3 regions of the Microbulbifer sp. SH-1 genome follow, and region 3 is predicted to be linked to each of the others. Evidence: predicted binding sites of a transcription regulator. Region 3 holds the regulator's gene; each other region holds the start of a gene.
What was found. Region 3 encodes PhoB, which activates phosphate uptake and scavenging genes when phosphate is short. Its sites were predicted from a motif close to TGTCATAAANNTGTAACA; they were not measured.

Region 1: GNX18_RS03765 (DUF2170 family protein) is a predicted target of PhoB. The motif match lies at 1,952-1,969, and genes of this name have one in related genera.
Region 2: GNX18_RS03450 (OprO/OprP family phosphate-selective porin) is a predicted target of PhoB. The motif match lies at 2,104-2,121, and genes of this name have one in related genera.

What each region holds. Positions count from the first base shown of each region.
Region 1 covers NZ_CP046948.1:829,680-834,259, reverse strand. The annotation lists gene GNX18_RS03775 (potassium channel family protein) at 1-825, opposite strand, end outside; gene GNX18_RS03770 (PspA/IM30 family protein) at 829-1,524, opposite strand; gene GNX18_RS03765 (DUF2170 family protein) at 1,521-1,925, opposite strand; gene GNX18_RS03760 (DUF6471 domain-containing protein) at 2,073-2,363, shown strand; tRNA gene GNX18_RS03755 (tRNA-Arg) at 2,647-2,723, shown strand; gene GNX18_RS03750 (efflux RND transporter permease subunit) at 2,867-4,580, opposite strand, start outside.
Region 2 covers NZ_CP046948.1:765,925-770,504, reverse strand. The annotation lists gene GNX18_RS03460 (glycosyltransferase) at 1-882, opposite strand, end outside; gene GNX18_RS03455 (TraB/GumN family protein) at 1,151-2,080, shown strand; gene GNX18_RS03450 (OprO/OprP family phosphate-selective porin) at 2,244-3,485, shown strand; gene GNX18_RS03445 (indolepyruvate ferredoxin oxidoreductase family protein) at 3,576-4,580, opposite strand, start outside.
Region 3 covers NZ_CP046948.1:3,470,695-3,475,274, forward strand. The annotation lists gene traF (conjugal transfer protein TraF) at 1-618, shown strand, start outside; gene phoR (phosphate regulon sensor histidine kinase PhoR) at 687-2,000, opposite strand; gene phoB (phosphate regulon transcriptional regulator PhoB) at 2,263-2,967, opposite strand; gene ubiA (4-hydroxybenzoate octaprenyltransferase) at 3,099-3,986, opposite strand; gene GNX18_RS14245 (chorismate lyase) at 4,012-4,580, opposite strand, start outside.

The DNA of each region.
Region 1 (4,580 bases), 2.0 Mb from region 3:
CACACTGTACTGTGTCATACCGTAGGTGCTGTCCAGCAACTGCCGGTGCAGACGCGCAGAACCTGGATCGAGAGAGGACTTGGCGAGTAGCTCGACCGCGACAGACGGAATACATTCGATTTTCGGGCAGTGGCCACGCAGCAACTCCCCGACATTTTCGTCCTGAAAGTAAGCCGTTTTGTGGCTGTTCGGGCTCATTTTGTCGCAGAACAGGGCCGTAGTCAGAGTCACATCATCCAGCGGATTGTCGATGATGATTCGCGCTGCTTTATCCAGGCTGGCGCGCTGCATGCTTTCTGCGTGAGAGAAGGATTCCACCCGCACGAAATCAATCTGTTTCGGCATGGGGTTTTCAATTTCCGCCTCGACACAAAGCACTATCTCCGACGCATTGCCGTTGGTTTTGGACAGCAACAGTTCGATCAGGCGCAATGTGCGGGTGCCGTTCCAGCCGATGATAACGGTATGGTTTTGATGGTTCATTTTGCGTAAACCTTTCTTGCCCCGCTGTACAAATTCAGAAATACCAAAGCCCACACGTGTGACAATCATCGCAAATAGGCTCAGGCCCAGAGGAATAACCCAGAGACTGACCGCCAACTTGCCCACCGGCGTACTTGGAGAAAAATCCCCGTAGCCAACGGTGGAGGCAGTCACTACCAGCCAGTAGAAGAAATTCTCCGGCGCAACTATCTCCGCCTCACCGGCAAAAGTAAGCAGCAGATAACTGCTCAGTACATATACTGCCGCAGCAAGGATGACCGTGGTTCCGGAAGCCCTAATAAAAAGCGACGCCAAAAGGCGTCGCACTTTATACAGAACCATGTTTTAAGCCTGGGTGCGCTTGGCCAGCAGTTGAGCCAGCTTATCGCTACCGCTCACCTGGCCGCCCGGGGTAATACCAGCCTGCTTCAATTTGGCATCCAGACTGGAACCACTTTCTTCAGTGGCCAGCTCTTCCGCCGCTTCCAGCTCCGCCGCACGCTGCTGCTGCTTCGCCTTGATACGCTCCATGCTATCCAGCGCGGTCTTTACCTTGCTGTTGGCACCCATATGGCGGGAGGAGACCGCTACCTGGGCTTTCTGCACAGACTCAGTCGCCTTGATCTGGTCGATCTGCTGTTCCATGCGACGCACATTGGCCTTTGCCTTGGAGATGTTGCTCTTCAGGGTGACCTCGGAAGATTTGAAGCCCTGCAGAATGCTCTGCTCCATTTCCAGCTGGGACTCCAGATCCGCAACCCGCTCGGCACACTCAATGGCCAGGGCATCGTCGCCCTTCTCGCTGGCCGCGATGGCGTGGTTGGTGTAATTGTCGATATCCGCCTGCAGGGCATTGGCCTTGTTCTCGGCCAGCTTGCGCTTGGCCATGATCTTGGTCAGATTTTCGTCGCAGGCTTTCAGCTCGGTTTTAGCATCGCGCAGCTCCTGGTCCAGAATACGCAAAGACTGGCTGTCAGCAACAGCTTCAGCACCTTCATTGACCGCGCCGCGCAGTGCGGTCCAAAGTTTTTTCAGGCTCATGCTACACCCTCCAGTTCAAAATGTGCTGAGTACAAATCCAGGAAGTCACCCACGTTACCAAACAGGGTTTCAATTTCTTCAATCACCACTTCATCCTTACTGGACACAGACAGCGCCCCGAAAGCCACGTAGTAATCTTCACCGCCGATATGCTTGATGGCGACAGTGGTCAACGGCACCAGCTGGTGCGTTTGCAGGATCAGCTTGTTCAGTGCCGCCGCGTCTTCTACCTGGCTGACAGGAAACAGGATGCTCTCTACTACGATCTGCCGCTCGCCCACATAAACAAAGGCGTCGACGCCCTCGTCATTAGAAACGCTCAGGCAATCGCCCTCCGCCTCGACCACCCAGTCCGGGTGCTGCTCGGCCAGCTGGCGCAGGTTTTCGTTGTTCCAGGTCATTTCAACTCCCTTGTTGATGTGGAATATGAGTCACAAATATAACAGTAAAAATTGAGCGGTCAACACCTATACGGCACTTTTGTTGCAAATAAGACACGTAAGGTTATCATGAGCAACAAATATGAGCGGACAGTTGGATTACAAACAATGGATCACAAGCAAAGCCTGGAGAACCACCGCGCCCTGACCCCCTACAAGCAGGCCATCGCCCGCTATGTGCGCGCCTCGATGGCACTGAAAAATGTACGCTACAACGACCTCGCCGATGCCCTGGCTCAGCGGGGGATCACCGTCACCCCGGAAAACCTGCGCAGCAAAGTCAGCAAATGCATGTTTTCTGCCGACCTGTTTGTCGCGATTATCGATGTCCTCGGCGTCGAGAGCAGCGCGGTGCCCGATATTCTCAAGCAGACGCAGGAATTGCAAAACAATGATTAGAAACCAGACCTCTGCAGCTTTTATTACCGCCCTACTCGGCACGCTGATCTCAGCTACCACGACGGCCTCTGGACTCGCCGCCCACAGATCCAAGTGCATGCCTGGCGCGCCAGTGAAACACCGGACCTCAACGTTAAGGCAGCAAGCCCTACAAGGTCATGACCTACGAGAAAAGAACAAACCCCATCAGTGGTACGGAAAAAATGGTAACGAGTGGATTCCAGGAAATTTTCAAAAAACACTTGACTCACCCAGGCGCAATCCATATTGTTCGCACCCCAACGCACTCGTAGCTCAGCTGGATAGAGTACTCGGCTACGAACCGAGCGGTCGGAGGTTCGAATCCTCCCGAGTGCGCCATATATAAAAAGCCCGATCCGCAAGGATCGGGCTTTTTTGTTTCTTCGCTATATAAATAGGGCTTCACCCGGCCGGGGGACAAACCTCCCGGTTCGATCAACTCGCAAAGCGAGTTGATCCCGAGTGCAAGTAAGCCCGAAGGGTCACAAAACACCAGAGTGTTTTGTAAGTCCACTCTCCCCCCCGAAGCCATCGCTGTGAGCTGCGCGTTCCGATGTACTTGCCAGCCGGTGATCCCTTGCCAGCACGCTGTACAGGGTCGGCAGTACAAACAATGTGAACAAGGTTCCGATTAGCATTCCCGCCACAACCACTACGCCGATAGAGAAGCGGCTCGCTGCACCGGCACCATCCGAGAACAACAGAGGAATCAGCCCCGCTACCATCGCCGCAGTGGTCATCAGGATTGGACGCATACGAATGACGGCAGCTTTGCGGATGGCATCCACCGGCGCTTTTCCTTCACGCTTTTGTATATCGTTGGCAAAAGAAACCATCAGGATCCCATGTTTGGAAATCAAACCGATCAATGTCACCAAGCCGATCTGCGTATAGATATTCATGGTGGCATAACCCAGCCAGAGCGGCAGTAGTGCACCACAAATCGCCAGTGGTACCGTGACAAGAATCACCAGTGGATCCCGGAAACTCTCGTACTGTGCAGCCAGAACCAGGAAAATCACCACCAGCGCAAATCCGAAGGAAAACACCAGTTGATTGCCCTCCTTCACAAACTGGCGGCTATCGGAAAGCCAATCAATGGAGGCACCAGCAGGCAGCGGCTGACTTTTAAGAAAGTCCACCGCCTGCCCCATAGTGACGCCGGGCATCAACACCGCGGACAGGGTTATCGAGTTCATCTGGTTGAACTGCGGCAATCGGTTTGCCTGCGATTCCACGTGTACATCCACCACTGTAGACAGCGGTACCAGCTTGCCGGACTGCGCGCGCACATAGTAGCCGGTGAGGTCATCCGGGGTACGCCGGTTTTCCTGCAGCACCTGCGCAATCACATCGTAGGAACGGTCGAACCAGTTGAACCGGTTGATATAGTTCTCGCCAACCAGAGTGGCGAGGGTCTCGGCAATCTCATTCATGGTCACCCCCATTTCCCCAGCCTTGGCGGTATTGATCTTCAGCCTGGCCTGGGGGCTGTCGAAGGCCAGATCACTGTCTACATAGGCAAACAGCCCGCTGCCCCAGGCAGCTCCCTTGATCGCTTCCAGGCTGCTGTACAGTTCGGAAAATGCAATGGGCGCACGCAACACCATCTGGACAGGCAATCCACCACTACCCGCAGGTAGCGGTGCCGGTTGGAACGCGGTCACTGCGGCACCGGTAACACCCGCACTCTGACCATTGATCGCCCCCTCCACCTCAGAGGCCGACATTTTTCGGTCTTTCCATGGCGTCAGCACAATGCCACCAAAGGCATTGTTCTGTCCGCCCATACCGTTGACAAAGAAGCTGGCCTGATAATCCGGCATGGTGCGGAAGATACTTTCGACCTGATCGACGGATCGCTCGGTGTAATTGAGGTTCGCGTATTGCGGCGCCTTCACCGAGGCAAACACATAACCCTGGTCCTCACCGGGCGCCAACTCACGTTTGGTACCGAGAAACAGCACCACAATCGCGCCCATGATCACAACACACAACACCAGCACCGCAGCGCGCGCGTTCAGGGCATGCCCCAGCATACTCTCGTAACGGGTCGACAGGCGGTGCATGGTTTTCTCCACGCTTTGCGCAAAACGCCCTTCGGACAGTTTGCTGTCGAGCAGGTAACTACTCATCATCGGCGACAAGGTCAGCGCGACAATGCCCGACACGATCACCGAACACGCCAGGGTAAAC
Region 2 (4,580 bases), 2.0 Mb from region 3:
CGAGAGATCCAGTGTCAACCGAGCGCTGGCGTAAAGCTCACGCATGTCGCGGCGGGCCCCAAGAAACAGTACATACTCGGCAAGCCCCATGGTTTCAGCACGGTGCTCAAGACGCCGGGCAAACTTTTCTTGCCCCGGCACCACTTCACCGACAATCAGGCCAAAGATATCCGGGAGCGTCTGTTTCAGCACCGCCAGCAGTTCAAGAAAGCACTCCAGCCCTTTTCCCGGTGCGATGGGTGCCGGCAACAGCAGCCAGTTGCGCCCCTCCAACTGTGGAAACTGGTTCAACAGCTTCTGGTGCCAGTGTCCGGAGACCGGCGCCCGCCGGTCCAACTCACGGGTGTTTACCCCGCGGTAGCGCACCTGAGGCCCTGAAGACGCGTCACCATTTCCTCCCGCGGTCGCCTGATTGAGGATGGCGCCGTAGCGCAGTTGCAACTCGCGGGCCAAAGACCCGGATGAAGCCATGACTAACTCACCGCGCGCCAGCGCGCCGTTCACTCGTCCACGGAATAGACCACTGGGCGGCAGAGTATGCAGTGCGGTTACCAGACGCGGCCGCGTCGCCTCGGGGAGGGATTGCCACACACACCAAGCGTGCCAGCTGCACAGTGCGTCACGGGCCAACAGGATATCCGGCCGCAGATTTTCCAGCAGCCGGCGCAGCCTGCCGTGAATGCGCGCGCGAAAAAATGGTTTCTGGTCGACGGGTAATTGATGATGCTGGCAATTGTGCAACGTCAGGCGCGAGACCAGAGTTCCCCCTGCGGAGATCACTGCAGATTCATGCCCCTGCCTTGCAAGCTCCTGAGCGAACTCCAGCGTCTCTTGCGCCAGTTCGCCACCGTCCATAGAAGGTACCAGTTGCACAATCCGCATAGCCGAGCAAACTCCATTCCACGATTCAAGATCACCTGCCGCCCGTGCCGCTTCCCGCACAAGATCAATACTTGCACAGGATGCGCGATCAAAAGGCCGGAAGAAAATATCGGAAAAACACTTCCGCAACCAATCTCCCGTCAATTCGGCTTCACAATTGTACCGCTGATTTCTGCGCCAGGGCGCACAATTCTCGTAATGGCGATATAAATCACAAGTCTGGTGGAATCCGGTAGAATTTTTTGACAGAAAATATAAGGAGCACAATATGGAACTCTTCAATCCAGCCCGCCCACCCAGACATCGCACCCACAAAAGCCTCTTGCTTCACTGGTTACTGCTGTTAATTACCACGCTGGCAGCGGCTCAGGTCCAGGCGGCCAATGACCGCGGTCTGTTACTGCAGGCCACAAAGGGAGAACATACCGTCTACCTGCTGGGCTCGATCCACCTCGCCGACCAGAGTTTCTACCCATTGCGGGACACCATCATAAACGCCTACAACAACAGCAGTGCGCTGGTGGTAGAAGCGGATGTCGTCGCCATGGAATCCGACCCGCAACTCCAACAGAAAGTCATGCTGGAATCCTTTTATCCACCGGGCGATCAGTTGAAAAACCATATTCCCCCCACCTTGTATGGCGAACTGCAGACCTGGCTGCGAAAACGCCAGATTCCAGAGACACATTTCAGCCGTATGCGCCCCGCCATTGCCATGATTACCTTGAGCATGGTGGAGATGCAGGCACGCGGGCTGGACCCGAAAGCCGGCATTGACCGCCACTTTTTATTGCAGGCACGCCAGAAGGGCAAAACCACACTGGAACTGGAAAGCGTGATTCAACAACTGCAACTACTGAACAGCCTGGAAAAGCCGGAGCTCTATTTGCAGCAAACCCTGGATCAACTGGCGGAAATGGACAGGTTCGTGCCGCGTATGACCGGGGCCTGGAAGGCCGGCGATCAACAGGCACTTTACGACCTGGTGTTTCGCGAAGGAATTGACGAACACCCTGAATTTGAACAGCTGCATGAGCTACTCTTCTATCGGCGCAACCGCGAGATGGCGAAAAAAATCCAGGATTTCAGCCAGCAACACCAAACTCTGTTCGTGATCGTGGGCGCCGGGCATCTAGTGGGCGACAGGTCTGTCACCGATTTGCTGAAAGGTGTCGGCTTCCATATTACCCAGATCTGATTCGGCGCCCATTACATTAATTTTGTTACCATAATGTGACAGTTGGAAACATTTAATTTTATGGATGTCAATTGTTTCAAAAATGTTTCCAATTTCTGACGAAAATCATGGGCTGATAGTATTCGCCGCCAATAAGACAGCCAAATGATATGGAATCAACACTATGGACCGCCCCCACCAGAGCCTGCTGGCTCTTTCCATAACCTGCCTGCTCTCAGGTACCGCCGTTGCCGATCAAGCAGAAACCAAAGGCAACCTGAAAATCGTTTCCGATGACGGAAACTTTTCCGCGTCTCTCGGCGGCCGTATTCATTTCGACACCTACCTGTTCGACAGCGACCAGGTCAACGCTATCAGCACCACGGAGTTCCGTCGCGCACGTATTACTCTGAAAGGTGACATCTACGACTGGAGCTACATACTAGAGCAGGATTTTGCCGGTGGCAGCACCCTCGATGGCTTCCGCGACGTGTACCTGGCGCACAAGTTCCTCGACGGCGAGGTGCGTATTGGCCAGTTCAAACCCTTTCGCTCCATGGCGGAAATGACCAGCTCCAACGAGCTGACTATGCTGGAGCGGCCATTCTCCAGCGCTACTGGCCTCTACGATGGCAACCAGTTTCAGCAGGGTATCGGCTGGACCGGCGTCCTGGATTGCTTCACCCTCGGTATGATGGCGTTCAATCTGCGCGATGCGGGCACCCCCCGCAACGAGGGCCTGGGAGCCGCCGGCCGTCTGGCCTGGCATCCGATCAATACCGACCATGAAACCCTGCACCTGGGCACCTCCATCAGCTATGAAAACGCCAATCAGAACTCCAGCGACCTGATGGCCGAAGCCGATTACGCAGGCCGTCGCGGCCCGTCTCAGCTGATGGCGCTCACCCCGGGTGACCTTGGCGGAGACGCCAGCACCGCAGCGCTGGAGCTGGCCGGTAGCTACGGCCCGCTGTATCTGCAGGCGGAATACACCGTCGGCGGCTTCGAGGGAAATTACTATCTGACGGAAGAGGACTTCGAGGACGAATTCGGGGCGCCGGCCCCCTTCCCCTGCGATCCCGAATTCGGCTGCTTTATCGGCGACCAGACCATTCACACCTGGTATGTCCAGGGCAGCTGGATGCTGACCGGTGAGCACAAGCCTTACAGCCAGAAACGCGGTGCTTTCAGCTCAGCGAAGCCCAGCGGTGACGGTCTGTGGGGAGGCGCCTGGGAGTTGACCTTCCGCTACGACACTATGGAAAACCGGGATTTCGATCACCTGAAAGCCAACAGCACCACGGTGGGTCTCAACTTCTACGCTAATCGCAACGTGCGTTTCATGCTGAACTACATCATCGGCGACGATGATTTCACCGGTGACGGCACCGACCAGTTGGGGTTTCGGGCTCAGATCGGCTGGTAATCGGCTCGATTCACAAAAAAATGGCGAGCCAATCGGCTCGCCATTTTTTTACTTCCGGGCAAAAACGTGGGCATTGCTACACGCGGCGGTTTAGCCCACTTGCTGCGCCTTGGCCGGGTCGAATACTTCCACCTGTGCCGCCACATCCTGCATGCCAGTGCTGGGATTGTAGAAACGTTGCAAGGACAGCAGTTTTACGCGATTCGCCTTCTCTACATTTTCGTCTTTGATCAGACCGTATCCGCGGATCATGTCGGGGTAACTGAGCAATTCAATGGCCGCCGCGTGATTTTCCGCATTGAGCCTGCCGACAACTTCGTTGACCAGTTTTTCGTACTCCGCAATCAGAGCGCGCTCCATTTTGCGTTCGGCGGTATAGCCGAAAATATCCAGCGCCGAACCGCGCAGAAAACGCAGCTTTGCCAGTACACCGAAGGCACGATGCATCCAGCCGCCGAACTTCATCTTGCGCGGGCGCCCGAGGTTTTTATCAAAGCGGCTCAATAGCGGCGGTGCCAGATTGAATTCCAGCTCGAAGTCACCGGCAAAATTTTCCCGCAGGGACTGCATAAAACGACCGTCGCTGTAGAGACGTGCCACCTCGTATTCGTCCTTGTACGCGAGCAGTTTGGCGTAGTTGCGCGCAACCACTTCTGCCAGCGCTTCACTGCCCGGTACTTTCAAAATTTCCGCCGCCTTAACCCGATCCACCAACGCGCGGTAGCGGCGCGCCAACGCAACATTCTGGTAACCGGTAAGATGCGCCACCCGGTGCGCCACAATATCTTCGAGCCCCTGCGGCAGGGATTTTTCTTCGCCTTTTGCCAGCAGCCGATCCAGCGCCGGCCTGTCGGCCGCGGCGAGACGGCCGGCAGCGAACCCTTGCAGGTTGCCCTCCACCGCCACGCCGTTCAGTTCGATCGCCTGCTGGATGGCGTTGAGCCCGAGGGGAATCAGACCTTTCTGCCAGGCAAAACCCAGCATGAAAATATTCGCCGCCAGGGTGTCGCCGAGAGCCGCCTTGGTCAGGGTATGACCTTCGACCACATCGAGCTCCAGCACGGCATCCTTGATGGTGTCGAGTACCGCCTGGGG
Region 3 (4,580 bases):
TTTGGTTATTCCCTGCAGGAAATCGGCTTTGCCGCCGCCCGCCAATTCACTTTCGGGGGTTACCAGGTTTCTCTCGGCGCAACGCCGAAATACCAGCGGGTTGAAACCATCGAGTACCTCGAAACGATCGCGGACTTTGACAGCGACGACTTCGACGCCGATGACTACATGCTGGAGCACAGCAATTTCAATATCGACTTCGGCGCGACCATCAACTGGGGTGAATTGCAGGGCGGTGTATCCCTGCGCAATGCCATTGCCCAGGACTACGACACCATACAGGGTGGGGTAAAAATCCAGCTGGAACCGCAACTGACCGCGGGCCTTGGTTATACCGGTGAAGTATTTACCCTGTTGGCGGATCTGGACCTGAATTCCATCGAGGCGTTCGAAGGTGCCGGTGAAGTACAGATCGCGCGTCTGGGTATGGAGGCGGACCTGTTTGATTGGGCCCAGCTGCGGATTGGGTACCGCCACGACCTGAAAGACACTTACGATGGCGCGCTGACAGCGGGTATCGGCTTCTCGCCGTTTGACGTGGTGCAGTTCCACCTGTCCGCGATCAAATCCTCCGACGACACCTACGGCGCAGCTCTGCAGTTTGGTCTGGATCTGTAAGATTTGTCGGTAGCCTGCGCAAGGGGCCTGCGGGCCCCTTTTGCATTTCCGGCACTCAGGTCAGACACTCAGGCCGAGCTGGCCAGGGTCAGTTTGTGCGTTGGGAAATTGAGCGTGAAGGTACTGCCGCGGCCAGGCACACTGCTGACCGTGAGGTTGGCACCGTGGCGCAGCAGCACATGTTTGACGATGGCGAGGCCGAGACCGGTGCCGCCACTCTCCCGGGAGCGGCCCGCATCCACTCGGTAGAAACGCTCGGTGAGACGGGGGATATGCACCGGATCTATACCGATACCACAGTCCTTCACGGAAAAATGCCCGCCCGCCGCATCCAAGCGCCAGCGCAGTTCAATCGGCCCGCCGTCAGGGCTGTACTTCACCGCGTTGAAGGCGAGGTTTGCAAACGCACTGTGCAGCTCGCCAGCGGTGCCGGTAATAGTGCAGTCCTCGGTACACTCCACGGTGATCTCGTGGCGCCCGCCACTCAGTGAGCGCGCCTCACCGGCCACCTGCTCCATCAACTGCCGGACCGACACCCTGTCGCGGCCAGTGTCGCGCTCCGACGTTTCCAGCCGCGCCAGCAATAGCAGATCGTTCACCAGCCCGGTCATCCGCACCGTCTGCTCGCTCATCTGCGTCAGCGGCCGCTCCCAGTTGCGCGGCGCCTGACCGCTCATCTGCAGCGTCTCCAGATAACCCGCAATCACCGTCAGCGGCGTGCGCAACTCATGAGACACATTCGCCACAAAATCCCGCCGCATCTGCTCGAGGTTGTGCAGTCGCGTCACATCCCGCACGATCACCAACGCCTCATCCTGACCGAAGCGCGTCACCTCCATGGTCAGAATACGCGAATCGTCCCCCGGCGCCGGAAGCGTAATCGGCTCCAGCGACGCGCGACCGCGCCCGAACATACGGTTGTGCATATGCTCCACAAACCGCGGATCGCGAACGAAGTTGACCAGCGGCTGCCCCGCATCATCCGCCTGCAGGCGCAACATCTGCCCCGCCGCCGGATTCCACCACGCCAGATTGCCCTCATCCTCCAGTGCCACAATCCCCTCGCGCAGCGCACTGGTACTGTCCTGCACCCGGCGCAGCATGGAATGGAGCTTCTGCTTTTCCTTGCGGTGGCGGCGTTGCAGTCGATAGAAATCGTCGGAAATATCCCCCCATACTCCGAAGCTCGTCGGCGCGGGACCGCGGCGACCGTTGCTCAGCCAGCGGTCGAACTGGTTCTGCTGCCACAGCAGCCAGCCGAGATACACGGCGAGGCCGGCGCACAGCGCCAGCCACCAGTTGTCGGTCGAAAAACCGAGAATGGTGGTGCCGAGGGCGATGACGATAAAGCGCGAGAACTCGCCAATACTGCGATCGAGCATGATGGTTGGGCCATCTTGTTTTGGGGTGCACTGATTATTCTCAGTGGACCTGCGGACTTTATACGAAGGAAATGCCCGAACCGAAGTGCGGGTTTTCAAGTGAAGGGCGAGTGCCGGGCTTGGGTTTTTGAAAGCGTCGGCAACAGGGATGTTGCCGACGCAGCGTACAGGGACGTATTCACAGCGGTTTCAAAAACCCAAGCCCGGTGCTCGACCGCCACCGGACTCTCTACGGAGTCCACAAAAAACGTGCGGAGTAGGATTACACCCTTTCCACAGTCTGTACAGAAAAGCGGTAGCCGGTACCGCGTACGGTCTGGATATAGCGCTCGTGACCGTCGATGGTCAGTGCCTTGCGCAGGCGACGGATATGCACGTCCACCGTGCGCTCCTCCACATACACATTGCCGCCCCACACATGGTCCAGCAACTGCGTACGGGTATAGGCCCGCTCCTGGTGCGAAAGGAAAAACGTCAGCAAACGGAACTCCGTCGGCCCCATCTCCACCGGCTGGCCATTGATCGTCACCCGGTGGCTGATCGGATCCAGCACCAGCCCCCCCGCCGTCAGCGGTTCCTCCGGCGTCGTCGGCCCCGCGCGACGCAGAACCGCCTTCAGACGGGCTACCAGCTCGCGCGGAGAAAACGGCTTAGTAATGTAATCGTCGGCGCCGGTTTCCAGCCCCTTGATCTTGTGATCTTCCTCGCCCTTCGCCGTCAGCATGATGATCGGCAGCGAAGACGTCAGCTCGTCGCGCTTCAGGCGGCGGGCCAGCTCAACCCCGGAAACATCCGGCAGCATCCAGTCCAGCAGCACCAGATCCGGCTTCTCGTCGATCACCAGTGCGTGCGCCGCCTGCGCATTCTCCGCCTCAAGGCAGCGGTAATCCGCCATCTCCAGCGCAATTCGCAGCATATCCCGGACCGGGGCTTCGTCGTCGACTATGAGGATCGTCTTGCTGTGCATCTGCCTGCCATACCCTAGCTGGTGAATTTGTCACTTAACTGACTTTTCTTAGAGTGGCCATTTAACGTCACTTTAATGACAAATATATGACAGCTGTGCGGCGATCACGACCTCGCCGCCAAAAGGTAGGTTCAGTTGGCTAGAAAATGGAAAAAAATACCTGCAAAAATCGCCGCGCCAGCCCAATTACTGTTGAGAAACGCCTGAAAGCAGAGTTCCCGTTGCCGATTCCGCACCAGCCACTGCTGATAGATGAACAGCCCGGTCGCCGCGGCCACGCCGCAGTAAAACAGAGCACCCAGCGCCTCCCGGCTGCCCAGCATCAGCAGCGCCAAAACGACCATCGCCTGCAAACTGCCGGTCATCACCCGGTCCATATCGCCAAACAGGATGGCGGTGGACTTGACCCCGATCCGCAAGTCGTCGTCCCGGTCCACCATCGCGTAAAAGGTGTCGTAGGCCACGGTCCACAGCAGATTCGCGGTGAAAATCAGCCAGGCCACCGCCGGCACTTCTCCCTGCACCGCCGCGAACGCCATGGGAATACCCATGCTGAAGGCGGCGCCCAGCACCACCTGTGGCAGGTGGGTATAGCGCTTGGCAAAGGGGTAGCAAAAGGCCAGCGCCAGTGCCGGCAGCGACAACAGTACAGTGAGCCGGTTGGTCGTCAGCACCAGTAGGAAGGCCGCCAGCATCAGGCCCGCGAACAGCAGCAGAGCGCCCTTCGGCGTGGCCGCACCGGTGGCCAGGGGGCGCTGGTTGGTGCGCTTCACGTGGCCATCGATGTTGCGGTCGGCGAAGTCGTTGACGGCACAGCCGGCGGCGCGAGTGAGGACCACACCGAGGGTGAACACCGCAAACAGATGCAGACCCGGCCAGCCCTCAGCGGCAATCCACAGGGCCCACCAGGTGGGCCAGAGCAGCAGCAGCGAGCCGATGGGGCGGTCGAGGCGCGCCAGCTGCCAGTAGGGAAGCAGTTGCGGCCAGCGCTGTTGTATCTGTTGGCTGATCACTTGCATAGGTGTCTCCCGGAACGCGTAGCCCTCAGGCGGAGGGTGGACTGTGGGGATTGAAACTGCTGAGGAAGGTTTCCGCAACCAACAGGGGCTTGTCGCCGAGCCAGAAGGTGGAGCGGCGGCCCCAGGCGCGGGTGGCCATGTCGGCGAACTGTTCGAGCTGGCATTGGGGATTGCGCGCAAGCTGATTGAGGACGATGGGGCCGCGCCGCATATCGGATCGGCTGAACAGGAGTTCCCCCAGGGGGCGGTTGTCGAGACTGCGCAGGTGGCGGTGTTTGCCGGCCAGGGAGCGCTCAGGCAGGATACTGCGGGCGTAGACCCAGGGTTGGCCGCGACCGCAGAGCAAAACTTCGCGCACGAGGGCGAGGGATTTGTCGCGCAGGCCGAGGGCGCGACGCTCTTCGAGGCGCGGTTGCTGCCAGCCCTGGTTGAGTATCTGAACGTGAAACTCGCCGCTGCTGTGGTGTTTGAGAGCGGCGGTGAGGGAGCCGGGGTGCAGCAGCCAGGGCAGCAGTGGCTCCGGTGGCGTTGATCCGTGGAGGGTGTCCAGCGGGTGGGGGTGCCAGTCGCCGACGGGTTCAAAAGGGGAGTGGT